One region of the Diaphorobacter oryzae DSM 22780 genome, then DNA from elsewhere that is predicted to be linked to it. Evidence: riboswitches for the same ligand, from Rfam matches in the RefSeq annotation. Region 1 holds a riboswitch; the other holds the start of a gene.
The links. Region 1 has a riboswitch for S-adenosylhomocysteine ahead of metH (methionine synthase). Riboswitches for the same ligand answer to the same signal wherever they lie in the genome.

Region 1 (3,429 bases):
CTTCCTCGATGTAGGGCACCAGGTGGGCCACGGCCTGCTTCATCACGCGGGCCGACTTGACCACCTGGGGCAGGAACATCTTGCCGGCGCCGAACAGGTCGCCCACGATGTTCATGCCGTCCATCAGCGGGCCTTCGATCACGTGCAGCGGGCGGCCGCCGCCCTTGACCACGATCTGCTGGTAGGCCTCTTCCGTGTCCTCGGTGATGAAGTCGGTGATGCCATGCACCAGCGCATGCGACAGGCGCTCGTTCACGGTCTTGGGGTGCTCGGGCGTGCCGCGCCATTCCAGCTTCTTGCTGTCGTCCTTGGCGGCGCCCTTGGCGCTGTCGGCAATCTCCAGCAGGCGCTCGGCGGCGTCGGGGCGGCGGTTCAGCACCACGTCTTCGACGCGCTCGCGCAGCTGGGGCTCCAGGTCGTCGTACACGCCGACCATGCCGGCGTTGACGATGCCCATGTCCATGCCCGCCGCGATCGCGTGGTACAGGAACACGGTGTGGATGGCCTCACGCACCGGGTCGTTGCCGCGGAAGGAGAACGACACGTTGGATACGCCGCCGCTCACCTTGGCGCCCGGCAGGTGCTGCTTGATCCAGCGCACGGCCTCGATGAAGTCGACGCCGTAGTTGTTGTGCTCCTCGATGCCGGTGGCCACGGCGAAGATGTTGGGGTCGAAGATGATGTCCTCGGGTGCAAAGCCCACCTCATCCACCAGGATGCGGTAGGCGCGCTCGCAGATCTCGGTCTTGCGCGCGTAGGTGTCGGCCTGGCCCTTCTCGTCGAAGGCCATCACCACGGCGGCCGCGCCGTAGCGCTTGATGAGCTTAGCGTGGGCCTTGAACTCCTCCACGCCCTCCTTCATCGAGATCGAGTTGACGATGCCCTTGCCCTGCAGGCAGCGCAGGCCGGCCTCGATCACCTCCCACTTGGAGCTGTCCACCATCACCGGCACCTTGGCGATGTCGGGCTCGGATGCGATCAGGTTCAGGAAGCGCACCATGGCGGCCTTGCTGTCCAGCATGGCCTCATCCATGTTCACGTCGATCACCTGGGCGCCGTTCTCCACCTGCTGGCGCGCCACGGCCAGGGCCTCTTCGTACTGCTCGTTGAGGATCAGGCGCGCGAAGGCCTTGGAACCGGTGACGTTGGTGCGCTCGCCCACGTTGACGAACAGCGTGCCTTCGCCGATGGTGACCGGCTCCAGGCCGGAGAGCTTCATGGGGGGGATATGTGCAGCGGACATCAGGCTCACCTGTGCAATCGGAGGGGGGACAGGTGAGCGTCGTTGCGAACGAATGAGGGTCCCAAGCCTGACGGGCCGGCTCAGGCCCGCTGCAACGCTCCTTGGGAACGCGGATTTTACTGATTTACCTTGTTACATTGCGCGACAGGATCGGGCGCAGGGCCTTTCCCCACCACCCGCAAGAACAGAAAGAGGGCAACAATGTTTCGACAGGCACGGCATACGGCCTATACGACCTATGTGGCCGCCGCCATGGCAGCGGCGCTGGCAGCCGGCTGCGGCGGCGGCAGCGACGACGATGGCTATACGCCACCGCCCCCCGTGGCCAAGGTGACCGGCGCCGAGGGTTTCTGGACGGGCAAGTCCTCCACCGGCGACGACGTGTTCCTGGCCATCCTCGACAACGGCGACACCTGGGGCGTGTACGCGCGGGACGGGCTGGCGCGCGGCGCGGTGCATGGCACCACCCTCTCGGCCGACGGCCGCCTGCGCGGCTCAAGCGCGCAGTTCGACCTGACCGCCCACACCGTGGCGTCCCGCGCCTACGAGGGCACCTACACGGTGCAGAAGGACATCCGCGTCTGGTTCGGCTTCGACGCCTTCTCGGGCAGCTACAGCAAGGCCTACGAGCAACCGGCCTCCCTGGCGCAGCTGGCGGGCATCTACAAGGGCGTGGGCGTCAGCACGGGGTCGGCCCACATGGCCGTGACGCTGGCCATCAACACCGACGGCGCCGTGGCCACCGAGCCCATGCAGGGCTGCACGGCCCGGGGTTCGGCCGCGCCACGCCCCGGAGGCAGGAACATCTTCGACCTGCGCATCGCCTTCGCGGGCGACACCTGCGCCCTGGGCCATGGCGCCATCGCCACCGGGGTCGCGTACTACGAGAACGGGGCACTGCTGACGATGGGCCTACTGCCGTCGCAAACCCAGGGCTTCATCTTCATGGGCCAGAAATGAGGGCCTGAAGCCCTCGGGGCCTGCGGGCCGTCACGCGGCATCCACCGCACCGCGCGGCAGGCCGCGCCCGTGGAACCAGACCAGGTACAGCGCCAGGCCGATGCAGGGCGCCGTCCACAGCGCGCCGATGGCGGCGGCGCCGCCCATGTCCTGCAGCGTGAGCGCCTGCCGCGGCGACTGCGCGAGCGGCCACAGCAGCAAGGCGCCCAGGCCCGACAGCGTGCCCAGCAGCGGCACCCAGCGCTGCCCGCGCCGGCCTATCGCCCAGCCAATGCCCATGGCCAGATGGCAGGCCCATGCCGACAGGATCATGCCCCCCACCCACGCGCCCGGGGCGGGCTGGATCAGGGCCATGCCCGCCAGCGCCAGGGACGACACCAGGCCATAGACGGACAGCAGGTAGCAGGCCGCCAGAAGAAGAAAGCGTCCCCAGGGTTTCATATCCACGCTAGAAGCCACGACCCGCGCAGTATCGCTGCGCTCAGGCGCCGTGCTCCACCCCCTGGTCCGGCTGCAGCGCCCGCAGCTTGCGGTACAGGGTGCGCGGGCTGATGCCCAGGGCCTGGGCCAGTTGGCGGCGCGTGCGGCCGGGCTCCTGCAAGGCGGCGCGCAGGGCCGCGGCCTCCAGGCCGCGCAGGCCGGCGTCTGCGGCGGCATCCTCGACCGCCCGGGGGGCGCGAGAGGGCCGATCGAACGCGAGCGCCCGCTCGATGGTCTGCGCGACCACCACGGGGCCGTCGGTCAGCAGCGCGGCGCGCTCCAGCACGTTGCGCAGCTCTCGCACGTTGCCCGGGAAGGGGTGCTGCGCCAGTCGGCGCAACGCGGCGGGTGCCAGCGCCAGGCGGCGGCCCGGCGCCACGCGCTCCAGCAGGGATTCGGCCAGCAGCGGGATGTCCTGCGCGCGCTCGCGCAGCGCCGGCAGGGTGATGGGGAAGGTGCTGAGGCGGTAGTACAGGTCTTCGCGGAAGCGCCCCTCGGCCACCATGGCCTTCAGGTCGCGGTGGGTGGCGGCCACGACGCGCAGGTCCGCACGGCGCAGCTCGGTCTGGCCCACGCGGCGGTAGGTGCCGCTTTCCAGCAGGCGCAGCAGCTTGACCTGCATGGTGAGCGGAATGTCGCCCACCTCGTCCAGGAACAGGGTGCCGCCATGCGCGGCCTCGACCAGCCCGGCGCGGGCGGCATGCGCGCCGGTGAACGCGCCCTTCTCGTGGCCGAACAGCTCGCTT
Region 2 (3,429 bases), on a different contig from region 1:
CTGCAGGCTGGGGCCGTCGGTGATCGAATCGCCTAGCTGCACACCGCCGTGGATGGTGAAGCCGATGATGTCGCCGGCATAGGCCTCGTCCACGGCCTCGCGGCGCTGCGACATGAAGGTCACCACGGATGTGGGGCGCAGTTCCTTGCCTGTGCGCTGCACCTTCATCTTCATGCCGGGCGTGTACTTTCCGGAGGCCACGCGCACGAAGGCGATGCGGTCGCGGTGGTTGCTGTCCATGTTGGCCTGCACCTTGAAGACCACGCCCGAGAAGCTCTCGTCGTCGGGCTGGATGGTCTTTTCCTCGCGGTTGCGGTTCACCTCGGTGAAGGCGATGCGTGGGCCGGGCGGGGGCGACATGTCGACCACGGCGTCCAGCACTTCCATCACACCGAAGTTGTTCACCCCCGAGCCGAAGAAGACGGGGGTGAGCTTGCCGGCCAGGAAGGCCTCATGGTCCCATTCGGCCGAGGCGCCCTGGGCCAGCTCCATGCTCTCCAGCGCGTCGTCGAAGGCCTTGCCGAAGCGCGCGCGCAGCCTGTCGGCCTCTGCCAGGGGAATCACCTCGAAGTCCTGCGGGCGTTTTTCGCTGCCCGCGGTGAACACCGTCATGCTTTGCGTGCGCAGGTTGATGATGCCGCCAAAGCTCTTGCCCTGGCCCACGGGCCAGGTGATGGGGCAGCAGGGCATGCCTAGCTCGCGCTCGACCTCGTCGAGGATGTCCAGCGGGTCGCGCACCTCGCGGTCCATCTTGTTGACGAAGGTGATGATGGGCGTGTCGCGCTGGCGGCAGACCTCGATCAGGCGGCGCGTCTGCGCTTCCACGCCGTTGGCGGCGTCGATCACCATCAGCGCCGAGTCGACGGCGGTGAGCACGCGGTAGGTGTCTTCCGAGAAGTCCTTGTGGCCGGGCGTGTCCAGCAGGTTGATCACGTGGTCGCGGTAGCTCATCTGCATGACCGAGCTGGCCACCGAGATGCCGCGCTGCTTCTCGATCTCCATCCAGTCCGAGGTGGCGTGGCGGCTGGCCTTGCGGCCCTTAACGGCGCCCGCGATCTGGATCGCGCCCGAGAACAGCAGCAGCTTCTCGGTCAGCGTGGTCTTGCCCGCGTCGGGGTGGGAGATGATGGCAAAGGTCCGGCGGCGCCGGGTTTCTGGGGCGTACGACACAGTGATTTCGGGTGAGGTGCCGGCGCGGCACGCCGCGCGGCGAAAAGGAAAGCGGGCGGCGCGAGGCCGCTCCCGGGAATTGGGCCGGATTCTAAGGCGCCCGGGTTCGCGCGGGGCGGCCGTTATAATTCGCGCTTTCCGAGGAGCGTTGCAGCGTCCCCAGCACAGCGGGGCGCGAGGCTCGGACCCCTGCATTCGCAACGACGCTCGCCCACGCTTCTTGTGCGGTGAGCTCCCCCAAGGCGTGGTTTTTTCAGCATCCGATTTGGAGAAAACCATGAGCGCTGTTCTCAAGTCCCCCGCCGATTTCGCCATCGCCGACATTTCCCTGGCCGACTGGGGCCGCAAGGAAATCAAGATTGCCGAAACCGAAATGCCCGGCCTGATGGCCATCCGCGAAGAGTTCGCTGCCGCCCAGCCCCTGAAGGGCGCGCGCATCACCGGCTCGCTGCACATGACCATCCAGACGGCCGTGCTGATCGAGACGCTGAAGGCCCTGGGTGCCGATGTGCGCTGGGCGTCGTGCAACATTTTCTCGACCCAGGACCACGCGGCTGCCGCGATAGCCGCCACCGGCACGCCCGTGTTCGCCATCAAGGGCGAGTCTTTGGCCGACTACTGGGACTACACCCACCGCATCTTCGAATTCGGCGCTGCCGGCACCGAAGGCGAAGGCCCCAACATGATCCTGGACGATGGCGGCGATGCCACCATGCTGATGCACCTGGGCCAGAAGGCCGAGAAGGACCTGTCCGTGCTGGCCAACCCCTGCTCGGAAGAAGAGCGCATCGTGTTTGCCGCCATCAAGGCCAAGCTGGCCGTGGACCCCACCTGGTACACCCGCAAGTCGGCCCAGATCATCGGCGTGACCGAAGAGACCACCACCGGCGTGCACCGCCTGAACGAAATGTCGGCCAAGGGCACGCTGCTGTTCCGCGCCATCAACGTCAACGACTCGGTGACCAAGTCCAAGTTCGACAACCTGTACGGTTGCCGCGAATCCCTGGTGGACGGCATCAAGCGCGCCACCGACGTGATGATCGCCGGCAAGGTGGCATGCGTGGCTGGCTACGGTGACGTGGGCAAGGGCTCGGCCCAGGCCCTGCGCGCGCTGTCTGCCCAGGTGTGGGTGACCGAGATCGACCCCATCAACGCCCTGCAGGCCGCCATGGAAGGCTATCGTGTAGTGACCATGGAGTACGCCGCCGACAAGGCCGACATCTTCGTGACCACCACCGGCAACAAGGACATCATCCGCCACGAGCACATGGTGGCCATGAAGGACCAGGCCATCGTCTGCAACATCGGTCACTTCGACAATGAAATCGACGTGGCTTCGATCGAGCAGTACCAGTGGGAAGAAGTCAAGCCCCAGGTGGACCAGATCACCTTCCCCGACGGCAAGAAGATCACCCTGCTGGCCAAGGGCCGCCTGGTGAACCTGGGCTGCGCCACCGGCCACCCCAGCTTCGTGATGTCGTCCTCGTTCGCCAACCAGACCATCGCCCAGATCGAGCTGTTCACCAAGCCGGCCGAGTACCAGGCCGGCAAGGTTTACGTGCTGCCCAAGATCCTGGACGAAAAGGTGGCGCGCCTGCACCTGAAGAAGGTCGGCGCCATGCTGACCGAGCTGACCGACGAGCAGGCGGCCTACATCGGCGTGAAGAAGGAAGGCCCGTACAAGGCTGACACTTACCGCTACTGATCTGCAAAAACCATAGCTGCCTGCGCTTGTTGCTAGCCATGTTCAGCATGAAATATGCCCGAACATGGCGCAGGGAAAGCGCAACCAGCTATCAAAACAAGAGAGGGCGACGCCATGCGTGCGGACGTTTTTCTGGTGGAGCGCGGCCATGCGAGCACGCGCTCGCAGGCCCAGCGCCTGATTGCCGCGGGCGTGCAGTGGCGGCTGTCGCCGCTCACGCCCTGGCAGAAGGTGGTGAAGAACGGCGACGACATTCCCACCGTGGCCGAGGTGCAGTTGCTGGACGCGGCCGAGGCGCGCTACATCTCGCGCGGCGGCCTCAAGCTCGAGGGCGCGCTGCAGGCCACGGGCCTGCAGGTGGCGGGCCTGCGCTGCCTGGACGTGGGCCAGAGCACCGGGGGCTTTAGCGACTGCCTGCTGCAGGGCGGCGCGGCGCAGGTCATCGGCGTGGACGTGGGCCACGCTCAGCTGCACGAGCGCCTGCGCGCTGATCCGCGCGTGGTCTGCGTGGAGGGCCTGAACGCCCGCGCGATGACGCCCGAATCGCTGCAGGC

Region 2: another riboswitch for S-adenosylhomocysteine. It lies ahead of ahcY (adenosylhomocysteinase); the one in region 1 lies ahead of metH (methionine synthase).

Annotation. Positions count from the first base shown of each region.
Region 1 is NZ_JCANUL010000005.1:137,745-141,173, forward strand. Features, by position in the region: gene metH (methionine synthase) at 1-1,243, opposite strand, end outside; S-adenosyl-L-homocysteine riboswitch at 1,271-1,352, opposite strand; gene BP68_RS10345 (hypothetical protein) at 1,445-2,203, shown strand; gene BP68_RS10350 (hypothetical protein) at 2,234-2,644, opposite strand; gene BP68_RS10355 (sigma-54 interaction domain-containing protein) at 2,685-3,429, opposite strand, start outside.
Region 2 is NZ_JCANUL010000007.1:125,861-129,289, forward strand. Features, by position in the region: gene BP68_RS12800 (peptide chain release factor 3) at 1-1,170, opposite strand, end outside; S-adenosyl-L-homocysteine riboswitch at 1,305-1,386, shown strand; gene ahcY (adenosylhomocysteinase) at 1,448-2,875, shown strand; gene BP68_RS12810 (TlyA family RNA methyltransferase) at 2,990-3,429, shown strand, end outside.